Regions from separate parts of the Paenibacillus sp. Lou8.1 genome, predicted to be linked through region 3. Evidence: riboswitches for the same ligand, from Rfam matches in the RefSeq annotation. Region 3 holds a riboswitch; each other region holds the start of a gene.
What was found. Region 3 has a riboswitch for cobalamin ahead of NLX78_RS20880 (ABC transporter substrate-binding protein). Riboswitches for the same ligand answer to the same signal wherever they lie in the genome.
Positions count from the first base shown of each region.

Region 1: another riboswitch for cobalamin. It lies ahead of cobJ (precorrin-3B C(17)-methyltransferase); the one in region 3 lies ahead of NLX78_RS20880 (ABC transporter substrate-binding protein).
Region 2: another riboswitch for cobalamin. It lies ahead of NLX78_RS05730 (ABC transporter substrate-binding protein); the one in region 3 lies ahead of NLX78_RS20880 (ABC transporter substrate-binding protein).

Region 1 covers NZ_JANAVN010000007.1:256,176-264,081, forward strand. Annotated here, with positions in the region: gene NLX78_RS12495 (sirohydrochlorin chelatase) at 1-841, opposite strand, end outside; gene cobJ (precorrin-3B C(17)-methyltransferase) at 934-2,733, opposite strand; cobalamin riboswitch at 3,044-3,229, opposite strand; gene NLX78_RS12505 (LOG family protein) at 3,287-3,841, opposite strand; gene NLX78_RS12510 (uroporphyrinogen-III synthase) at 4,060-4,911, opposite strand; gene NLX78_RS12515 (GerAB/ArcD/ProY family transporter) at 5,013-6,167, opposite strand; gene NLX78_RS12520 (hypothetical protein) at 6,211-6,435, opposite strand; gene NLX78_RS12525 (Ger(x)C family spore germination protein) at 6,432-7,643, opposite strand; gene NLX78_RS12530 (spore germination protein) at 7,643-7,906, opposite strand, start outside.
Region 2 covers NZ_JANAVN010000003.1:186,884-194,789, forward strand. Annotated here, with positions in the region: gene NLX78_RS05725 (hypothetical protein) at 1-1,007, opposite strand, end outside; cobalamin riboswitch at 2,092-2,295, shown strand; gene NLX78_RS05730 (ABC transporter substrate-binding protein) at 2,513-4,093, shown strand; gene nikB (nickel ABC transporter permease) at 4,109-5,038, shown strand; gene NLX78_RS05740 (ABC transporter permease) at 5,053-5,868, shown strand; gene NLX78_RS05745 (ATP-binding cassette domain-containing protein) at 5,868-6,785, shown strand; gene NLX78_RS05750 (ABC transporter ATP-binding protein) at 6,782-7,558, shown strand; gene nikA (nickel ABC transporter substrate-binding protein) at 7,701-7,906, shown strand, end outside.
Region 3 covers NZ_JANAVN010000015.1:159,103-167,008, reverse strand. Annotated here, with positions in the region: gene NLX78_RS20905 (Cof-type HAD-IIB family hydrolase) at 1-174, opposite strand, end outside; gene lplA (lipoate--protein ligase) at 337-1,338, opposite strand; gene cobD (threonine-phosphate decarboxylase CobD) at 1,498-2,601, shown strand; gene cbiB (adenosylcobinamide-phosphate synthase CbiB) at 2,591-3,562, shown strand; gene NLX78_RS20885 (histidine phosphatase family protein) at 3,607-4,365, shown strand; cobalamin riboswitch at 4,488-4,681, shown strand; gene NLX78_RS20880 (ABC transporter substrate-binding protein) at 4,890-5,897, shown strand; gene NLX78_RS20875 (FecCD family ABC transporter permease) at 5,894-6,940, shown strand; gene NLX78_RS20870 (ABC transporter ATP-binding protein) at 6,937-7,770, shown strand; gene cobT (nicotinate-nucleotide--dimethylbenzimidazole phosphoribosyltransferase) at 7,814-7,906, shown strand, end outside.

The DNA.
Region 1 (7,906 bases), on a different contig from region 3:
GGTGCTCCTGCGCCTCCAGACGGAACTGGCAGTTATCACAATTGGCCGTAACCTTGCCGAACAAGCCTTCCTTAGCTCGCTCCAGCACCAGTTCAATCAATTGAGGATGAAAACCAAAATATCCTCCCATTTCCACTTGTAATGTAGGGTGAGCCTCGGCAAATTCCTGGGTCATTTCTCCGATGCGCTTAATCAGCACACCCGTGAACAGAAAATAGGGAAGCACGATAATCTTTTTGGCCCCCAGTCGTACACAACGCTCCAATCCATCGGGAAAAGAAGGCTGCGTCACACCGATAAAGCTGCTCTCTACCCACGTATAAGAAAGCTGTTCCCATAGCATACGGGTGATTTTGAAAAAGTCACTGTTCGCATCTGGATCGCTACTTCCGCGTCCTAACACAAGTACCGCCGTTTCTTCGTCGGATACCTCGGCAAATGCCCCTACAGCGCTATTCATTCCCGCTGGAACTGCAACCGGACGGGCCTCTTTCAAGCGGCTTTGCAGAATGCTGACGATTTTCTCGTGAACGCCAATCGGGCGTCCATATACAAATTCCACCTGTGGATATTTTGCTTTTGCCCGATCAATAGCCATCGGAATATCAATTTTGGCATGTACCGCTGCGAACAAGATAATCGGAATGAGAACGACACGCGTCGCACCTTTCTCCACACATGTTTGCATCCCATCAGCAATGCTGGGACGTGCCAACTCCAAGAAACAGGTTTCCACGCACATATCCGGTACCCGGTCTGCCACTGCCTGTGCAAATTCCAGCAGTTCCTGGTTCCCCTCCGGGTCCCGACTTCCATGTCCAACTAACAATATTGCATCCACTGCTGTTTTTTCCTCCTCTTTAATAGGGATAGCCTGCATGACGCCCTATTTTATATATATGCTTGTATCCAGTTCATCAGGCCTTCAGTCCATTAATCACCACAAACCGCATTCACTTCTACCGTTGCTGGTGCATCTTCATGCCGGAAACCCGCAACGACACCTACACGTTTAAAAAATTTATGAAAACGCTCATTCGGATGCCCTTTTTCCTTATATTCAGCGATGACGTTCTCCACAATGTCAGTAATTTGATCACCCGGAATCCCTTCCGCTACGGGCTGAGCGGCATGAGCATTGCGACCGAATTTTTTGCCACCAAGGAAGAGGTCGTATCCTCCCTTGCGATAGACGATGCCGATATCCTCCAGCACCGCTCCATAGCAGGCCATACCGCATCCGTTCAAAGCAATGCTCGTTTCCTTGGGTGCCTGTAATCCGCCAAGTACAACCTGTAGATGCTCAGCCACAGGCACAGCGTCATCCTTCTCCATATTGCAGAAGTCGCACGCCTTCACCTTAAACACATCGCCAATCGGCATGACAATGAATCGTTCATCCCGCAGCCGTCCGACCAGTTCCTCGGGGTCTGCACACGGCACGCGCAGCACAATCTGATGATCTGGCGTGTATTCCAGTTCGCCATCATCACCCGCTACCTCGGCGAGCAGCGCCATCTGGCGAGCGGTGAACTTCTTGTTTCCCACCCCCGGGGAAACGCCCACCTCAAATAGCGCAGGCTTGCCAAAGCCGCCTGTCGCCATCCCGGCCGGGGCCCCCGCTCCGGCCACCGCTGCCGTTCCGGCGGTGCTCTCGGCGGTAGGCGCTTGCCCGCTCCAGCGAGCGTTGGCTGCGCCAGGCAGCTTGCCGCCAACAGCGAGGCGGCTTAGTGCCTCTGCCGCCAGCGATGCCGGGGTTGCTGCGCCGGTTTGCACAGCGGTCGTTGCCTGCACGGCAGCCATCGCTTGCGGGCGTGCCTGCGTCGCAACCGCAGCGCCGCTCGCGGAGGGTCCAGCGGGCGTAGTCGGGGCTGCGCCTGCCTGCGGTGCAGCCTCTTGTGCGCCCAGCGACCACGGCTCCGCTTCCGTGCGGAGCCGCTGATGTGGCTTGAGCGCTTGCTCGGTCGCATCCAGCGTGTATTTGCGCTGATATCCGCGCGGAGTCACGATCAAGCCGTCATACACCGTTGTCGAGGAATTGCCGATGATTACAGTCGTCAGCATCCCGATGTCATGATTCAGCATATCTTCCAGCGTAGTTACAATAACTTGCTGACGTTCACGATAAGCACTTTTCACCAACCCAACTGGAGTTTGCGGATCGCGGTAACGCAGCAAAATGGACTGCGTCTCCACAATCTGGCGGGTACGCCGACCACTGCGCGGGTTGTATAATGCAATCACAAAATCGGCCGAAGCCGCTGCTTCTACACGCTTCACAATCGTTTCCCAGGGGGTCAGATGATCACTCAGACTGATCGTGCAAGCATCATGCATCACTGGCGCCCCCAACAGTGAAGCACAGGACTGAATAGCCGAGATCCCTGGCACGACTTCTACCTCAACCCCGTCCTCGCGTCGCCAGCCTTTTTGCATCAGCACTTCGTACACCAGCCCTGCCATACCATAGACTCCTGCATCTCCACTGGAAATGACAGCTACCTTCTTGCCCATCTCTGCTTGGCGAACCGCCTCCTGCGCACGGCTCACTTCCTCTGTCATCCCTGTGCGTACAATCTCCTGTCCGTTCAACAACGGACGGATCAAATCAACGTAGGTATTGTAGCCGATAATGACCTCACTTTCGGCCAGCGCATCCAGCGCCCGTTTTGTGATATGTTCCATATCTCCTGGTCCAAATCCAATCACCAGCAATTTTCCTAATGGGCTCATCGTGCTCCTCCTATTCACCCTTTTCAGGGTAGCTATCCTATCTATTTCAATGATTTATGGACATCCTGTAACTCAAAAAACCCCATCCTACCCGGATGGGGTTTCTATGTACGTATCTCTCATCAGACGAACAAACAGCGTAAGAAGACACTATTTGTCTTCCTCCAGCCTGCCGTTGTTTTCCACCTGTCTGTTTACGCTTCAAACGCTGCTGCACGTTCATATCCACGCAAACCTCTAACCAACATGGAAAAAGCAACGTGTGCCTGATTTCCTGATTTCGTACACCCATCCTCTCCGCGAAGGTTAACGGTGCATACAGATCAAGGTAGGTCTCCTGGCTTGGCATCAACAGATTCTTTCGTCTTCCCCGTTTTTCACGAGTGACCATTTAAAAAAATCCTCTTCCTTACAGTGGCGGGACCGCTCGGGATTTGCACCCGATTCCCTGTTACCCTTTGCTCAACCGCAAAGGCACCTTGTCTGTCCGCTATTTGATTATGGGTCTTATCATAACCTTGCCTCAATCAGTTGTGCAAGCACGAAAAACGCTTTATTTCAAGTTCTCTGCTTTATTTTTTAACATATGTAGCAATTCGTCCGGGTCGGCAGAGATGCTTAGTAGCGCTGGATGCTCAGACCCAGTAAACCCTTCTTGCACGCTATGACGCACCATTTCTACTAATGGGTCAAAATATCCATTCACATTCAGCAGCCCAATCGGCTTGCGATGAATGCCGATTTGCGCCCAGCACAATACCTCGAACAGCTCTTCAAAGGTTCCCAAGCCACCCGGAAGGGCAATAAACGCATCGGCCATCTCGCTCATTGCCGCTTTACGCTCATGCATGCTTGCTACCTCAATAAATTCGGTAACTCCCCGATGAATGATCTCTGCATCAAATAACAGGGTGGGCATAATGCCAGTGACCTGACCGTCACCCGCCAGCATTCCATCCGCCACCTCTCCCATCAGCCCCCTACTGGAGCCACCGTAGATCAGACGGATATGATGGCGAGCCATGGCTTCTCCCAGCTTGCCTGCCGCTTCAACATATACCGATGAATGTCCAGGTCTGGACCCGGCAAATACACAAATAGAATTCATTAACGTCTCAGCTCCTGTCCTAAGTATCATGCATCGAAACTTATTCATTATATTAGCTAAATATTTTCGCCATAACAAAAATCTTTGTCGATGCATGTCCAACAAAAAAAAAGATAAAGACCTCGTAGGCCCTTATCTTTATTTTACGCTTTATCCAAAAATATAAGTTCATTTTTAGCATACTATATTTATAATTTCTATCTCATTTCCATCTCATTTCAATGACCATTCACGATCTTCAGACCACAGCCATGTACCGAATCGTTATGTTCAAAATATTTGCCCAGCTCCACCATCATCGCGCCCATGCGTTCTTCGGTTGGAAACACGACTCGATCAATCCCTTCTTCCACAATGGACTGTGCAGTCACCTTCCCTACTGATACAGCAATCACATCCTCACGGAAAGCTTCCAGTAAATCCTCGATTCGATTTTGCTCTCTCGCATATTGGGCTAAAAATCGAATTTGCGGACCACTCGTGAACGTAACAGCATCAACATTACGATGGATAACATCCTCCAGTAACGCCTGCAATTTTGCTTCCTCAGGTGGGATATGCTTATAAGGAAGTACCTGGCGGGTTACTGCCCCCTGCTCGTCCAGCCACTTTACCAACCGTGGGGCTGGATCGCCATGCAGTTGCAACAATACTTCTTTTCCCTTCAGATCGTATGGGGCGAAAGCTCCTGTCAATCCGATCAAACTTCCGTCCTCGTCTCGTACTGCTGGCGTAAAGCCACGCTTTTTGAGTCCATTGACCGTCTTGTAGCCCCGCGCTGCAATGTTGGAAGATTGCAGCAACTCCATAATCTGCTCAGCCACGCCCATATCCTCTGCCATATCGAACAGGGCATCCAGCCCCATACCTGTCGTGAAGATGTACCAGTCCGGAGGGTGCTTCACCCACGATACAACAGCGTTGCGCAGCTCGATATCATCCAGAAAAACGGTACCCTGGGCCGGGCGCTGTACTGGCTCCCCCCCCATCTTCACAACTAGCAGCGCCATTTCTTCTGCTTTACGGGGACCAGCAAGAGCGACTCTCTTGCCTGCCATGCGTTGTGCCATTCTGTTGCCTCCCTTGTAGATGTCGTATTTCTTTCTACCAAGTATACAATCAGAGGGGTAAAAGACAAATAAGAATTACTTTTCCGATGAATACAGTAATCTTATAAGTGGCCGTGTTCTGTTCTGCCTCCATGCTGGCTTTCTTTCTGACTACTACTATCCCGCTCTCCGTTAGATGCCCTATCATCTCCGCCTTTCCCTTTAGATTTGGGTCGGAGCAACATCCATAGCAACAAAGGCATGATAACAAAAAAAATGATCATCACCGCGGTCCACTCCCGGCTGAACTCATAAATTTGCACAATGTTGGAGAACAGCATAAACGAACAGACATAGCCTAACAAACCTACGGGCCAAACCATCAGGCTCCCCCAGGCTTGGGCAAACATCCGTTTTACCGCCAAACTGGTAACGTACAGATCAACCCCAATCTTCGTAAGAAAGGTCGGTACGGTCAGTACTGCCACGAACAAATCGAACCGATCCAGAAAGTCCGTTAGCTGCAATTGACGCACCAGTTCATACGCTGGATAAAACAGCCGTGACAAGATAGGAACACCAATAACCAACTCGGATAGCAGCACCAGCATGGTCAGAAAAGCGGTTCCGAGCAAATGCCCAAACCACGCACTACGCCCATTATAGCTCTTCCCAGAAATCACAAAGGGGACTATCATAATATCGGCCATATAACCCAGCATGCGCCAACTCCCCTTGATTACTCCCTCTACTTCTGGATGTAAGTAGGGTCTCAGCATTGAAAAATCCATATTACGCCCAAAAAAAAGCGGCATGGTCAACAGCGTCACAATCAACAGCGGTATAAAATTCTCGGTCATATTCACGATGGTGCTTATTCCGCCTTTAGCCATAAATACTAGAGTCAACAGCACAATAAGAGAAGTGACCACAATCGGAGTCAGCGGCAAAAGCACCACCTCCACCAGATCCGTAATAATCCTCAAATCCCGTGCAAAGATGATCAGGAATAAAATAAGGTAGATTGCAAGCAGCACACGGCCCAGCACAGGGTGAGAGCTCACCATCGCCTGCATCAGATCCTGATTAGGGAACCGTCGTTTAAGTTTCAACATCGCCCAGATCGGCAAGCATAGCACGATAGCCGCAATTATACAGGTCCAGTAAGCATGCTGATTCGCGTGATCCGCTGCCTGCGCCGGAGCATGTATAAGGGTAATACCGACCTCCATCAATACACCAAGCAGCACAATTTGTCTGGTTGTGAACTGTTTCATGCAGGTACATCCTCCTTTTGCCCGCAGGCATCCATTACACGATTTACAACGTAGGGGGGAGCCACATGTCAATAAAACGGGTTAGCCATGTAGCCACATAAACGGTGCTCTTCGTTGATGTTCCGTAAATCCAGATACCAATGCTAATAACATACATTACGCGGGAGACCCAGCGATTGATGGCTGGTGCATTGTGAATATTTTTACGGTCCATCAGATACATGAAGAGCATAACCAGCACCAAAGGTAACAGAAATACTTTATTCATTGGATTTGCTCCTTTTTGACCCCGAATGGTTTGGTGACCGCACCGATATTCTCAATATGCACGACCGGATTTATGGTGACCTTCACCTTGGGATACAGTTGTTCCCATTGGGGTTTGATCCGTTTCCATTCATCCGGTTGACTCGTAATAATAGCCCGGCCCAAACCAAGTACGTCTGAACGATACTTTTGCTGAATCACCTGAACAGCCTCTCCCAGCTCCCTCTTAATTTCCTCGGCTGTCTGCTGCTCCAGCCACTTCAAATTTTCCTCGTTGGAAATATCGAAACTCGTCTCATTTTCCTTCACATTCCCATTGCAGTTCATATGAATGGTCATTCGAATCTCATCCCCTTGAATATGGGGCTTAATTTGGACTTTATTTTCGATGAGGTGTACAGATATGTAACCTCTACCTTTGGGAGGGGGAATAAATATTTCTGTCTCCTTGGCTTGCTCCATACCCAAAAGCAGAAACCGACTGAGGTGGTTATCAATAATTCCTGTTAACCTGTCTTTGCGAAACACAGCCAGTCCATCGACCTGAATATTCGTTTTCTTGTCTTTAAGGTTAGGGGGCCCATTCTTCACCAGAGACATTACTGGTACCACCGGGTCAACGCCTTCCAGCAGGACGGAATTCATCAACAGCTTAACGGAACGAGGTTTTTTCATATAGGAAATATTGAGCTCACGCACCATTTCTGCTGGATATTGCTCTATCGGAGCATCTGCCTGAAGCAATTCCATCGTTGAACCCTTCGTAATAACAACCAGGGACGACAGACGGTTCTGCGGAACACGTGCCAGTACATCCATCATTTTGCTAATCCCTTCTCGTGCCAGCGCCTCGCCGAACAGCAGCACCCGCCGATGGGAGTAATTGAGTGTTCGCGAAACTCCGCGCTGTTCCTCGGTACTTGCTCCTCGAAAGCTTGGGCCTATTTTGGACTCCAGATAGTAGGATTTCGTACCACTGGTACCTCCCCCTCCTCCTGTACTGCCCGAAGATCCGAGTTGTCCGGGTAGAGCGATTTGCATCGTTACCCGGTATTGATCGCCTTCCTTGTCCAGCCCGGTACCCATCACGAAAGCCACATCATTCACTTCACGGCGATCCCAGCATCCTCCCAAGAGAACAGAGCATAGCAGCAGACAACAGAGCACAGCGACTTTACGTATTTGTTGTGTATTCGATTTGGGCTTCATCACCATCCCTCCTCGCTTTTGGGCGTTCCATTCATCTTTTCCTTCGCTCGTTTGTTGTTGTCTTTACCAATCCAGGAAGGACGTTTGGTCATTTTCCACCAAGGCGCGCGGACGACGATATCCTTTTGATCCATATGGTTGTATGGGCTATATCCACTCATATAAGGGACACCAAACGAGGTTAGCTTGGTTAGATGCGTAGCAATCAGCGTTGTCGCAATAATGATCCCAAACAATCCGAATAAACCCGCCATTAGCATGAT
Region 2 (7,906 bases), on a different contig from region 3:
ATTTTCGAAGTAAAGTCATAATAGTACACGCCGCGTCCTTCCTCCTGATTTTTCTGAGAGGCGCTGCCTAAATAGTAGATACCCTTGCCGTCTGGGGACATATAGATAAAGCTGCGGGATGAAATGGGTAGCTCTAATTTGGTGCGTTTTCCAGTCACAATATCGACAAGGCTATACTCGGGGTTGCTGTGATTAATGAAACGGGCAGTGACTAGGAGCAACTGATCATTACTGCTGGACAATGATAAGATTTGTTCGTTCTTTAGTGTAATGACAGACCGCTCTTGTTTAGTGGCGTTGTTGATTTCTGTAACCTTGTAGTCCGGAGGGAGCATAGTGGACTGTTTCTTGGTTGCGATGTCTCTTTGTTTATCTCGTCCATTTTCGGAAAATTGGGAAATGTACGTTGCGCTTTTGCTAGAGTTGTAAGATACAGACCAAGTATTCATATCCTGATTTTCATCATGTAAGAACTGCATTGTATGAGTCGATTTATTGTAGAAAATCGTTTTAAGTGTACGTTCTCCTTTTTTGACCGCAGCTAGAACAAGTGGACCTTCTGGAGTAGTTGGCACTATACGATTAATGGCAAATAAATTATCGGATAATTGTTCAGTTTTTTTTGAATTTAAGTCGTACGAAAATAGTTGGTCTCCCTTATCATCCACATCGGCAGAGTAATAAATTTTGTGATCAGGTAAGGACACCACGGAAAGTGGGTATTGAGAGGTATAAGGAACATCGGCCAGTTTGGTCATTTTTTTACTGCTTAAGTCATACGTCATGACCCGCATAACCATACCTTTATCTGTATTTTTCCCATTCATATATTCTGTATAAGTCATAGATAGGTATTGGCCTTGTTCTGAAGGAATTGTTTTTTTGCTTGATTGAACTTCTTTTGATGGGATTGACTGCGTTGATGGAGAAGAAGATGGTGAGCAGGCAGACAATAGAGTTGGAACGAGCAAGAAAACTATAATGAAGCGAAAGCTGCTTGTTTTCAAAAGGAAACATCCTTTCTAAGATGAAGAATTTAATAAATCGATTAATAAAATACGGAAAAGGATAGGGTGTAGGCCCCATCCTTGTTCCAGCATGAAGATATTAGAACGTATAAAAATATCTTCCCGAAAATGAGAGAGACGAACTCCATGTTAAGCCTAAATCCTGTACACCTGTTTTCCAAATATCAATAACAGCATCTGGCAGGCTTCCATTATCGGCTTTATAAAAAGTATAAGCGACATCATTGTCAGTGTTTCTTACAGAGATTTTAGTATTAAACTTCGGATTATCAATAGCTCCTTTTGTTGCGCAATCGCCTCTTTGTAGTGAATTGGAATTTTCACCTGTAGAGTCCGTAAAGTTTGTCCCTCTTCCTGTGCCTTGAACCTCACCGCTCGAAGTTCCGGTGATGACAATTTCATTATTATGTGCTCCGTATGTATAAGTCTCAGGTGCTTTGCGTGTTCCGCGTGGTTCCCCAAATGAATACTAGGAGCTTGATAATCTACTAGAAGAATTTGCTAGAGTGGTAGGAAGGGGCATGGTATAATCTAAATTATGGATTTTGAATAGTGGTGGATGTTTTCGGACCACGGTGCAGCTTCCCGAAAGGGGGTGAAGCCGATGGTCACACTTGTATCGTGCTACGATGTGTTGCGTTGGATGGTTACGTTACTAAGCCTGGTGTTTAGTATTCGTAAACTTTATCGCTGGCTGCGTCGGAAATTTCGGAACAAGCGAAAACCCACCGCGTAATTAGGTTAGGCGCCTAACGGTGGGTTTAGCTAAGTATTTAGCGCGCCGTGGTGGTGATCCACAGCCTTTCAAGTCCTAAGAGTCTTTGCCGTTGGCGCGGCGAAGACTCTTTTTAGTATACGGACACGAAGGTTATCTCTATACCTAATTTTAGCACGTTCATTTCGTGCACGCAATGAATAGCCATTACCTTCATTCTCGCCATATTGTTCAAATTTAAATTATTGTGCAGCATTTATTGACAAGCCTGTGACAACAAAATAAGATCGTAATGGAAAGAAATAAAGGAAGAAAACAGGTGTGAGCCGGACGACTCTATGTACGGGGTTTTGTTGAGACCATGTGGATAGTTGTTGAGCGTGTTCACTTAAAAGGGAAGTTCGGTTGATTCCGACACGGGCCCGCCACTGTATACAGGCATCAGCAGGATACTGCTGGAGCTTTCAGAACAGCCACTGGAACTGTGAAGAACCGGGAAGGCCTGAAAGATACGCTTGGAGTCAGGAGACCTGCCTGTTTTGACATCACTGTCAGACCCACGGGATGCTGGGGAGGTGGTTAGGCGTGCTGCATACGGAATGTCTGAAACCGATCTGATCCCTTCTATGTTTTTGGAGTTGGCTTCGAGGTGTGTTTTGACATTTTATAATGAAAGCATTTCTGACTGCTGATCAAGTGGTCCGGAATGCTTTTTTCGCGTTTTGCGTTAGGTTTATATGATTTTACAAGATAGAGGGGGATTCATCGAATGATTAGCAATCGTAGCAGGCGCTCATGGTTGATATGTACAGGGGTGATGCTGTTACTGGCAGTTATGGCTCTTTCGGGATGTACTAGCAATAAGACGTCGAATAGCTCCGGCAAAGATGAGAACGCGTCAGCACAACAAACAGCGACAGGTAAAAAGCTGGTAATGGCGTATACATGGAAACCGTCAGGTGTTGACCCGCACGGAGATAATAGCTGGGATGTGATGCGATCCGGTGCAGGTGAGACACTGGTACGTTTGAATGAAAAGCTGGAGCCTGTGGCTTGGCTGGCAAAGGAGTGGAAGCAGGATAGTCCTACAGTTTGGACGTTCAGCTTGCAGGATAAAGTCACTTTTCATAATGGAAAGAGTATGGATGCAGCAAGTGTAAAAGCATCTTTGCTACGCTCTATCGAGAAAAGCCATCTGGCGAAGGATTTACTGAATGTGAAGTCCATTGATGTAAGCGGCCCGCTGGCCTTAAAGATCACGACAAACCAGCCGAATGCGGCGTTGGTGTCCAATCTAGCTGATCCATCGACGATTGTACTGGATGTGGCATCGATGAAAGATGAGCAGAGCTACCCAGCGATGACAGGCGCCTTTAAAATCAAAGCGTTCAACAAGGACCAATCCTTGATCGTAGAGCGTTATGACGGATATTGGGGCGAGAAGGCACGATTGGCTGAAGCGACGATGAAGTTCATTACGGACGGGAATTCGCGCCTGATGGCGCTGCAATCCGGCGAGGTGGACGTAGCGACGGATATTCCGGTTGATAACGCAGAGGTACTGAAAAAGAACGACAAGCTACAAGTGCTGTCGGCTCCCTCCTTGCGCACCCATATGCTCGTGTACAATATGGAATCCCCAGTATTCAAGGATGCGGCGAACCGTAAGGTGGTAGACAGCCTGATTCCACGCACATCGATTGTGAGCGCCGTCATGAGGGGCTTCGGTACGGAAGCAAGCAGTCCGTTCCCGAGCATTCTTCCCTTCGGTAAAGTTGAGCGTAAAGCGCTGGACGGAACGGCGGATCAGCTGTTAACGAAGGATGGCTGGCAGAAGGATGCCCAAGGGACATGGACTAAGCAAGGCAAGCCGTTCGAGGTTACGCTGCTGACTTTTCCTCAGCGTCCGGAGCTCTCTGTTATGGCTGAGGTCATCCAAAGCCAATTGCTGAAAGAGGGAATCCAGGTCAAGATTCGCAAGGTGGAAAATATCGACGAGGCGTTGACCAAAAACGATTGGGATTTTGCTATGTACAGTATGCTTACTGCTCATACAGGAGAGCCACAATATTTTATGGACATGTTTTATTCTTCGAAAAGTGAAGCCAATGTAAGCCGTTATAGTTCCAAACCGCTGGAGAGTATTCTTAACAGCTTGAAGCTGGCGAAGGATACAGCGCAGCGTAATGCTGTGACACTACAAGCGCTGGATATCATCAATACGAATTTGCCACAGTCGTTCATTGTGCATCCTGACAATGTGTTCGGTGTGAAAAAAGGGGTAGAGGGTTTTACACCCCATCCGATCGAGTATTACTACATTACAGCGCAATCCGATATTGCGGAATAACGAGCGGCGTATCCTATGATTCGTTTTATACTGAAACGTGTGGCGCAGCTGCTCATCATTGTATTCGTTGTATCCACGCTGACTTTTGTATTGATGCGGCTGGCTCCTGGAGACCCTGCTACCATTTTGCTCACCGCGCATAATGTTCCTGCCTCTGAGGAGGCGTTGACGACGCTACGGCAGGAACTGGGCTTAAACGAACCGCTTCATATTCAATATGTGAACTGGCTGCGGGATGTGTTCACAGGGCATTGGGGCACCTCGTATGTATCCAAGGAATCCGTGCTAGCCGAACTGTGGAACAGACTGCCTGCTACTGTGGAGCTAGCTGCTGCGGGCTTTGCCGTCATGACGGTGCTTACGCTGGGGTTGGGGCTGGCTGCCTCGCTAAAAATTAGCGGCCCATTGGATCGTCTGGGCAGGCTGTTCGCCCTGCTGGGATCGTCGATCCCCTCTTTTTGGCTTGGGTTTCTGTTGATCTATCTATTCTCCGTTCGCTTGGGCTGGCTCCCATCCATGGGAAGGGAGGATTGGACACATTTAGTGCTCCCAGCGCTGACTCTTGGTGCAGGTTTGGGAGCTGTGCAAGCACGTGTACTGCGCGCTCAAATGCTGGAGCTGGGTGACCGGAATTTTGTGAAAGCAGCGAAGGCTCGAGGCTTTTCCCGTATGCATATCCTCTTTTTTGAGATATTTAAGCATGCGGTTCTGCCTATAATTACACTGCTAGGTACCAATCTATCATTTATGCTGGCAGGTAATGTCATCGTAGAGACCATTTTTTCATGGCCGGGGTTGGGCAAGTATTTTATAGATGCGATTACACAGCGAGATTATCCGGTGATTCAGGGGTATGTTATTTTCGCCGTATTTTTAATTGTAGGAGTTCAGTGTTTGGTGGATGTGGTCCAGACGGCGATAGATCCGAGGCTGCGTTTGCGTTAAGGGGGAAGCTGAAAATGAAAAAGATACGGCTTTCCTTTCAAGGGAGCTTGCTGGCAGGAGGCGTACTGTTTGGTCTGATCGTGCTGCTTGGGTTATTGGCTCCATGGGTCGCTCCTCATGATCCTCTTCAAGTGGATCTTTTGAACCGTCTGGCACCACCCAGTCGGAAATATCCTTTCGGTACGGATCATCTGGGTCGGGATGTGCTGTCAAGGCTAATTTACGGGATTCGGATGAGCGTGCTAATCGCATGTGCAATTACTGTAGCTACGCTGTGCTTCAGTCTGCCTATAGGGTTGCTCATTGGTTATGTGCGCGGACGCGTGGATCAGCTGGTTATGCGTGGAATAGACGGTGTACTGTCTTTTCCTGATATTATTTTAACGGTGGCAATTGTGGGCATTTTGGGCCCAGGTTTTGTTAACATGACCCTTGCGATTATTGCGGTACGGTGGGCGGGTTATGTCCGGTATATCCGTAGTCTGGTTCAAAAAGCCTGTCAGGAGGACTACGTTCGATATGCCCGTTTATCCGGCAATTCACACGTACGTATACTGGGACGTTATGTATTGCCACAAGCGTTGCCACAGTTGTTGGTTTATGCGGTATGGGATATCGGACGCGTGGTGCTGATGATCGCTGGGCTGTCCTTTCTTGGACTGGGTGTACAGCCGCCCAAGCCAGAGTGGGGCGTGATGCTGCATGATGCAACCTCATATTTTCAGGTGGCTCCGCATGTCATGATTTTCCCGGGCTTGGCGATTATGCTATTCGTACTTGCCTGCCAGCTTTTGGGCGACCGCTTTTCGGAAAAGGGGGCGGCCAAATAGTGGAGGATCAAACAGCCCTTGGGTGCAAGGATACGATAGAGCAAGTGGCAGGGCGAAAACCGTTGTTACACGTGGAACATTTGGAAATCTGCCGCACAGGCGTAGGAGCAAGCGGAAGCGGGAGCAAACCACTGCTGCGTGATGTGAGCTTTTCCATATATTCAGGGGAGATTGTGGCCCTGACCGGACCGAGCGGATGCGGCAAGAGCCTGACCGCACAGGCAATCGCAGGCATGCTGGAGCCAGGTATTAATGTTACGCAAGGGCGTATCTACTATAACGGGGAAGACATTCTCCCGTTCCAGGAACGGCGCTGGCAAAGGCTGCGCCGAGAGGATATTGCCCTGCTCATTCAACAATCGCTGAGCGGGTTGAACCCGATCCGGACTGTCCGCGCCCAGCTGATGGACACGCTTAGACTGCACGGGCGGCGTCGGATGCCGCATGACCAAATGGAGCCGGAGCACGCTGATTCTGTCGCATCCTACACTGCACCGCAGCAAGTCCACCCGCTGGGCGTGCTGCCACGGATGCGGCAGCTGCTGAGCCGTGCCACGGAGATAGCCAGAGGAGGCGCTACTCCAGTGCGGGAGGCCTATTTGCGCTCTCTGCTCCGCAAGGTTGGATTTGCAAATCCTGAGCATATTTTGTCGTCATATCCTTTTGAACTAAGCGGAGGCATGTGTCAAAGGGTGCTGCTGGCTGCAATGTTAAGCTCCGGTCCGAGCCTCTTTATTGCCGATGAGCCTACTACGGCGTTGGATGTTATCAACCGCGATAAGGTTCTGGCATTGTTGCAACAATTGAGAGAAGACTTTGATCTCACCATATTGTTGATTTCACATGATCGCCAGGGTATGAGTCGCATAGCAGATCGAGTGTTGGAGATGAGCCCGGAAGGAAGGATGCACCAGTGATGCTGGAATTGAAGAATGTGACCAAAGCATACCCTGTCCGCAAACGGAGAAAAGGCTGGTTCAGCACGCAAGATAGCGAGCAGGCCGTGAAGAAGGTGAGTCTGGAGCTACGACAGGGGGAATGTCTCGGACTGGTTGGAGAAAGTGGAAGTGGCAAAAGCACGCTGGCACAATGTATTCTAGGGCTGGAGTCGTTGACTTCAGGAGAGATTTGGCTGGATGACCAGCCCATTCACATCGGAAGGATGAAGGATATCCATCTGTACAAACGAATCCAACTGGTCGCACAGGATTCGTCGTCCTCGCTCCATCCTCGCATGACCATACGAGATATTTTGGAGGAGCCAATCCACAACTATTTTCCCGGACGAAAAGCGCAAGCACTGGATATTTGCCAGTCTTTACTGGAATCTGTGGGGCTGGACACGGAATGTCTGGAAAAATACCCAACACAACTAAGTGGCGGGCAAAAACAGCGGGTATGTATTGCCCGAGCGTTGGCGGTGGAGCCGGATATTATCTTGTTCGATGAATCGATCGCCAATCTGGATACGACAACGCAGTTTTCCGTACTGGGCATGCTTAAGAGAATGCAGCAGGAACGTGAGTTGTCCTACCTATTCATCACTCACGATCTCCAATCTACTCGTCAGTTTTGTGACCGCGTTGCCGTCATGGTTCAGGGGGAGATCGTGGAAATATTTAAGGAATGGGATAAAGACTTGTTACAGCATGAGTACACACGTACTCTGTTTCAAACGTTGGCGAATTAAGCCATAAATTTAATATTCTACAAATTTCAAATAAATAAGAGGATGGCTTGTCGAATGTTGTTGACAAAATAGAACGTGGTACCTATTCTAAATATGATTATGATAATCATTATCACATATATAGAAAAGGGGAAATACATTGATGTCCGTTCGACACCGCAAGACTGCCACCCTTATGTTGGTGGTGCTCCTCTTATTATCCGTTGTTTTGGGCTGCGCGAAGCAGGAGAACACACCTGCATCCACCTCTACTGACGGAGCTGCCAATGAAAAGTCGATCACGCTATCGTGGCCGCGTGACATTGGCACGATGAATCCTCACGTATACAATCCTTCCCAACTTTTTGC
Region 3 (7,906 bases):
CAAACCCGTCTGGCGAGCAATTTTGTGTGCAGAGGCATAAGCTCGTCCAGTAGCGAGGGTAACCACCACACCTTTTGCTACAGCAGCTTCTAATGCCTGTTGTGTCGCTGGTGTGACTTCTTTCTGGTCGTTAATGAGTGTATCATCAATATCAATGGCAATTAATTTATACATATCGGTATTCTCTCCTTTATCTCTATCATGGGGCAATGCTAAAATTGTATCTTATAATATTCAAAATGACAATATCGCAATGAAAAGGGGACAGCTCCCATAAGAGCCTGTCCCCATATAACCACTGAAGTATTGGCTTGAAACGATGGGAAAAAGTAACGGTTAGTCTTCCAAAAATACAAGTCCAACAAAATCGTCCAGCTCAATATTACCAAAATAGTGCTTCAAATCGAGAGAGGATAAGGCTTGACGTACCTCACCTTCATCATAACGCTTGCCGCGCAGGATATTTTCAATATCAGCAACGTCACCCACACCAAAGAAATCCCCATAGATTTTAATATCACGGATGTAGCCTTCCTTAAGATCCATGCGGATATCAATAATACCGACCGGAAATTTACGTGTGTGCTTGATATTGCTCTCGGGGGATAGACCGTAGTTCCAATCCCACGATTGGTAGCGTTCTTTGGATATTTCATGGATTTTGGCCCAGTCGGCATCGGTGAGCTTATATTGAGGCACCTGATCCAATTCTGCTCCGAATATGGAACGTAGCAGTTCCTCGCGAAATTGCTCTATGGTCATCTCACGGTCCATCAGTTCGCTGATGTTAGCCACGCGACTGCGGACGGATTTTGTGCTTTTGGATTTAAACTTTTCGGGATTGGCATGCAACGATGCAGCCACATTATCCAGATTCAGGTTGAACATCAATGTACCGTGGCTGAACATACGTCCGCGTGTGGCAAATTGGGCGTTTCCTGAAATTTTACGTTCTCCGACCTGTAGATCGTTGCGGCCTGTCATTTCAGCTTCTACTCCCATTTGGCGCAGGGCGTCAATCACAGGTTGCGTAAATTTGAGGAAATTATGAAAGGACTCCCCGTTATCCTTAGTAATGAAGCTGAAATTTAAATTACCGAGATCATGATATACAGCCCCACCGCCGGACAGGCGACGAACGACTTGAATATTGTTGTCCCTAACAAACTCGGCGTTGATTTCTTCAATAGTGTTTTGATGCTTGCCTATAATAATAGAAGGCTGATTAATGTAAAACAGCAAATAGCTGTCGTCCAGCGGTAAATGCTTGAGCGCGTATTCCTCAATAGCAAGATTAATGGCTGGATCGTGTATCCCCTGGTTGTCGATGAACAGCATGTCCATTCCTCCGTATATAAACTGTGTAATTTATGTGTGCCTCCTTCTATTGTAACCCAAGTGAGCCATGTACAAAAGCTCATTTGCATTGACGGGACGCAAAAAGCAGCCTCATAATGGAGCTAAATGATTGGAAACGGGCGGAAAGGATGAGAGGCAATGATAGAGGTTTACGGTCATGGCGGAGACAGGGAGACAGCTGCCGCGACTTTTGGCGGAGCTGCTGCGGATTTTGTAGATTTTAGTGCAAATATTAATCCGCTTGGTCCACCGCCAGAGGTGCTTGAGGCGCTGCAACACTCATTTGACACTGTGATTCGCTATCCAGACCCTGGGCATCGGAATTTTAAAAATATGCTCGCACGGCGACTGCATGTTCCACCGGAGTCGCTAAGTATCGGAAACGGAGCGGCTGAAAGCATGGCGCTCCTACTATTGGGACTAGCTCCTAAGCGTGTGGGTACAGTGGAGCCGTGTTTTTCGGAATATGCCGAGCTGGCTGGCAAATTCGGAGCCGAGGTCAACCGGGTGTATGGGAAGGCCTCGCTTCAATGGAAGGCGGACGTGGAGGACATCCTTCATCTCATGGAGCAGGTAGATGTTTTGTTCCTCGGACAGCCGAATAATCCAAATGGCGTACAATATAGTGAGCAGGAGCTGTGCGAGCTGGCAGAGGCGGCTGGCACAACGGGTACCGTGCTGGTGGTGGATGAAGCATTCATTGATTTTATTCCGCTGGAACGGCGAATCTCACTGCTGCCTGTGCTGGATCGCTATCCTCATGTGATTTTGATCCGGTCAATGACCAAATTTTATGCCATTCCTGGCTTGCGATTGGGCTATGCGATTGCTCATCCGGACTATATCCGGCGAATGACGGCCAAACAGGTGACCTGGAGTGTGAATGGATTGGCGTTGCTGGCTGGGGAGGCGTGTTTGAGAAGTGGGCAAGCATATGAGCGCCAAACACAGGAGCTGATTGCTGCGGAGCGCAACCGCCTGTTGACCGCCTTGGCGGAATGGGGCTGCGGTGTCGTTCCCGGTGAAGCCAATTACGTGCTGGCAAGGGCGCCGGGTACGTGGAGCGCATCGGCTATTCAGCAGGCGCTTGGACAACGCGGAATTCTTATACGTAGCTGTGCTATGTATCCGGGACTGACGACGAGCCATTTTCGCATTGCGGTCAAGGATGCAGAAGCCAACGACAGGCTGCTGTCTGTATTGGGTGAAGTGCTGGAGGAGGAGCAGCGGCGTGACAGTTAGCTTGATTATCCTGGCAGCCTACCTTTTGGACAGGCTGATCGGTGATCCGAGGTGGTTGCCGCATCCAGTCATCGGGATGGGACATGCCATTTCAGCATTGGAAAAAGCGATTCGTCGCCAGGTCCGCAGTGATCGGGGGCTGAAACGTGCGGGTATACTGCTTCCGCTCATTGTGGCGGGAGGCTCCTTTGCGCTCGCCTGGGCGCTGTTGCACTTGCTTGCCTGGATTCATCCGTGGTTGTCTGTCGGCGCAGAAATGGTGCTGATTGCGACCACGATTGCTTCCAAAGGACTAAAGGATGCAGGAATGGCCGTATACCGAGCGTTGCAGGCGGATGATCTGGCAGCGGCACGGCGGGAGCTGGGCATGATTGTCGGGCGGGATACGCAACAGCTTGATGAGCCTGAGATTGTACGTGGTACGGTTGAAACGGTCGCTGAAAATATCGTGGACGCGATTATTTCCCCGCTTTTTTATGCCCTGATCGGAGGAGCACCCTTGGCGCTGGCTTATCGTGCTGTGAATACGCTCGATTCCATGGTTGGCTATAAAAATGAAAAGTATCTGCATTTAGGCTGGGCTTCAGCACGTCTAGATGATGTGGCTAACTACATTCCGGCACGCCTGACAGCGGCAATGCTTGTCGTAGCGGCGTGGATGTACAAGCGAGATGCTGCTAGAAGCTGGCGCACAGTCAAGCGAGACGCTCGTCTGCACCCAAGCCCGAACAGTGGCTTCCCGGAATCAGCTGTTGCTGGAGCACTGGGGATTCGTCTTGGAGGCTATAATGTGTATCATGGCGTACGCTCTTTTCGTGCATACATGGGCGATTGGATACGACCGCTAGAGTCGAAAGATATACGGCATACAATCCAGCTGATGTTCGCCGTGTCCAGTATGTTCGTAGGATTGTGTTTGTTAGGAGCCGCAGGTTGTTTTGCCTTGGGATGGGTGCGGTGAGGGTGAGGCGTGACACACTGAATAATGATCGAGCAGGAAGTGACATGATCTTGAAGCAAGATATAGCAGCAAAAAGGACGGTAGAATACGTACAAAGTCCGAACTCACAGGAGGATAAGGTGCCATATGATGCTAAAGAAGATCTGCATTGGGACATGGAACTCGTGTTAGTTCGTCACGGCACAACCTTATGGAATAAGGAACGTCGATATATGGGACACTCCGACTTAGGTTTGCTACCAGGAGCAGAACAGGAATTAAAGCCTTTGCAAGAAGAATTGCAGGGGCAGTCCTTTGCTCGAATCTATTGCAGCGATTTAATGCGATGTCGCCAGACCTTGCAGATCATTGTGCCGGAGTCAGAATTGACGTCTGGAGGTTCCCTATCTACTATGTCTCCTATGATGGAACCACGTCTGCGAGAGCTTCATTTTGGCGAGTGGGATGGAAAAACGTATGACATGCTCAAGGATGTGTCGTTGTATCGCGCTTGGATTGATGAGCCGCAACGGATAACCCCTCCTGGAGGAGAGTCTTGGACAGATTTTGTGAATCGTTTGCGGAAATTTCTTGACTCTCTGTATGAATGGCGTGTTGCTATGGAAGTTCAACCCATGGATTTGACTGCTGCGCCGCCCTCTGTTTTGGTCGTTACGCATGGTGGCGTAATTCGTCAGTTAGCTTGCATGCTGATACCGGGCCATGATTTTTGGAGTCTGAATCCGAAGCCGGGAGAAGCATTTAGGATTCAATTGAGGCTGGCAGGACCGCACAATTACATAGCGGAAATGCTCCCTCATTAGGTTAGACACCAGCGGGTAAAGAGGCTGTTTGGGTTGTAAGCCGCCTCATTTTAACCTATAATCATCAAGTAAAAGAACGGCTTGACTACCACTACATCAAATATCCAGCAGACGAGGTCGGCGCAGTGTGATGAAACTATGGTTTCCCTTGCCTGCGCTGTTAAAAGGGAAGTCGGTGTAAGTCCGGCGCGGTCCCGCCACTGTAAATGGAAACATGCCGGTTAGTCCTGCTTTATGTGCTACTAAGCATATGAAGGAATTTCAGGACATGCATCTTACCATAAGTCAGGATACCTGCCCGTCCGCCTGTCACCATAATCCTTCGAGGAAAGGATGACGTGTTCGCAGTGACTGTCCGTGCGGAAAGAAGCTGCCGCCTGCGCACAATCTGCGCTAACGTGACCCCTGTGTCCTAATATGAGGATGCGGGGTTTTTTTGATAGGAAAAGAAGGCTGGATTTAGAAGATATCTGATGATGCTCAAGTAACGCTCTTAACGATTTTTTTATGAAGGGGTGCAAATCATGGCAGGAAAAAAAATAAAGGTTTGGACAACAGGTCTATTGGTTCTGATTTTGGCAGTTGTGCTGAGTGCATGTGGCTCTAATGGAAAAAATGCTGAAAATAAAGAGAATCAGACTTCTGCACAGCAGCCAGGAAAGACCGTAACCGCACAAGAGCCTCCGGGCAAAACAGTTTACCCACTCACAGTTAAGGATGCAACAGGACAGGAATTTACATTCAAAAAAGCGCCGGATAAAATCGTTTCCGTCTCCCCGGCAGAAACCGAGGCGCTGTTCGCCATCGGGCTGGATAAGGAAATAGTTGGCGTCTCCGACTACTCTGATTACCCGGCAGCAGCTACGAAAAAGCCTAAAGTGGGCGGTATTATGAAACCGAACGAAGAGGCGATCATTGCTGCTAACCCGGAAGTCGTTTTTGCAGGGATATCACTTAGTGAACAGGCTACGACCAAGCTGCGCGACATGGGAATTATGATTTTTAAAACGGAACCGAAGACAGTTGAAGATGTCATAGCTAACATCGAATTGTATGGAAAAATCACCGATCATCAGAAAGATGCGAGAGCGGTGACTGACAAGATGAGGGCAGATGTAGCGGAAGTGAAAGAAGGAGTTAAAAATATCGGTAAAGGGCAGAAGCTGCGGGTATACGTCGAGTTTTCACCAGGCTGGACAGTTGGTAAAGGCGAGTTTATGGACGAGCTGATTACGTTGGCGGGCGGCGAAAATGTAGGTGCCACGCAGAAGGGGTGGTACCAAATTAGTGAAGAAAATATTATTGCTGCGAACCCTGACGTGATTTTGTACAGCAAAAGTGTCAAGGACGACAAAACTGGCCAGACGCTCGGCGAAATCATTAAAGCTCGCAGTGGATGGGATCAAATATCGGCTGTTCGCCATAACCGGGTGTTTGCCGTGGATGATAATTTGATCAGTCGTCCGGGTCCACGCGTAACGGAAGGTCTCAAGGAAGTGGCCAAGGGCGTGTATCCTGAAATTTTCAAATGAACCGTAAACTGATCGGCTTTGGAGGGACAGGTCTTGTCCTGCTGTTGCTGACGCTGCTGCTCTGTCTTGGCATCGGCTCGGCCAAGCTTCCGGTCAGCCAGATCACGGGCATTCTGGTTAACCACCTTCCGTGGTTAGGCGATACGTTTACACCGGATTGGAATACATCCTCAGAGCAGATTATTTTGAAGGTCAGATTGCCACGAGTGTTACTGGGAATGTTGGTAGGAGCAGCGCTGGCGCTGGCGGGAGCCGGATTTCAGGGTGTGCTGCGTAATCCTTTGGCTGATCCGTATACACTGGGGGTATCCTCGGGGGCTTCGGTAGGAGCGGCAGTACTGATCTATTGGGGCCTTCAATTTTCATTTGTTGGCATATGGACGCTGCCGCTAGTGGCATTTACGACCGGAATGCTGACGCTGTGGATGGTGCTAACGTTGGCACGGGAAGGTGGAAAAATTCCGACACAAAGTCTCATTTTGTCGGGTGTGGTGATGCAATCCTTTCTAGGAGCAGTTGTTTCCTTTCTGACAGCCATGTCGAAGGAGACGGTCAATGAAATATTGTACTGGACGATGGGAAGTCTTAGTCTGCGCGGTTGGTCATATACAGGAATCCTTTTACCTTATGTGGTCATAGGACTGGTATTTCTATGGAACCGGGCACGTGTGCTGAATATTTTGGCTTTGGGTGAACGTCAGGCGGCTCACATGGGAGTTCATGTAGATGCGACGAAGCTATCTGTCCTGATCATTTCCACGCTGCTGACAGCTGCCGCTGTCTCGGTATGTGGAGTGATTGGCTTTGTGGGACTTGTTGTACCGCATATCATTCGTCTGGTGACAGGTCCTGATTACCGGATGATTGTTCCATTATCTGCGCTCGGTGGAGCCATTTTTATGGCTTGGGCGGATACGGCGGCTCGCACGTTGTTATCCCCCACGGAAATTCCTCTGGGCGTGATGACGGCCTTTGTTGGGGCACCGTTCTTCGCATATCTCCTGTATCGGAACAAGAAGCTGCGCAGGGGGGAACTGCTGTGACAGAACAAAGTGAATCACAGAAAGTGCGTGATCGGGCATTAGAGGTAGCGGGTCTGACACGTGCCTATGGAGAATTCCATGCGTTAAAGAATATAAGCTGGAGCGTCGACGAAGGAACTTGGTGGGGGATTATTGGTCCGAACGGCAGTGGAAAATCGACCTTGCTGCATCTGCTTTCGGGTGTAGATCAGCCAACTTCGGGAAACGTTCATATCTATGGCAAAAAGGTCGGTAGCTACAGCAGAAAAGAGCTTTCCCGACTCATAGCCGTACTCCAACAGGAAGGGCTTCCTCCAGTGGGATACACTGTCAGGGAAGTCGTAGAAATGGGACGTTTTCCTCATCAGGACTGGTTAGGCAGGGAAAAGGGTGTTGATGTGGAGGCGATCACGGATCGCGTGCTGGAGCGATTGGGTCTTACCACGTTGGCGGACAGAGCATTGGACCGCTTGAGTGGGGGACAGCGACAGCGTGTAGCTTTGGCAAAAGTAATGGTGCAGGAGCCACGAATATTGCTGCTGGACGAGCCTACGACCTATCTGGACTTGCGCTATCAGCTTGAATTTATGGAACTGCTGGCAGATTGGCGCCAAGAAACGGGTATGACGATCATTGCGGTCTTGCATGATCTTAACTTGACAGCCCAATTTTGCGAAGATTTGCTTGTACTCAAGGATGGAATGGTTGAAGGATTGGGAGCTTCATCGAAGTTATTAACCGAGGATCGGATTCGACGAGTATACGGTGTTGAGCCTGTGATGCTTCCGCATCCTGATAGCGGTGTGCCGCAGCTCTTGCTGCGCAGAAGTGCTTCGGATACAGCAGATTAAATAAATGATGAAACACACTTAAAAAGAGCAGGGAGTGGAAGGTATGAACAACAAGCTGCGTCAGCTGATCGATAGCATTGCCCAGCCGGATGGGGTGGCGGCCTCGGCAGCTTCAGCCCATTTGGACCAATTAACA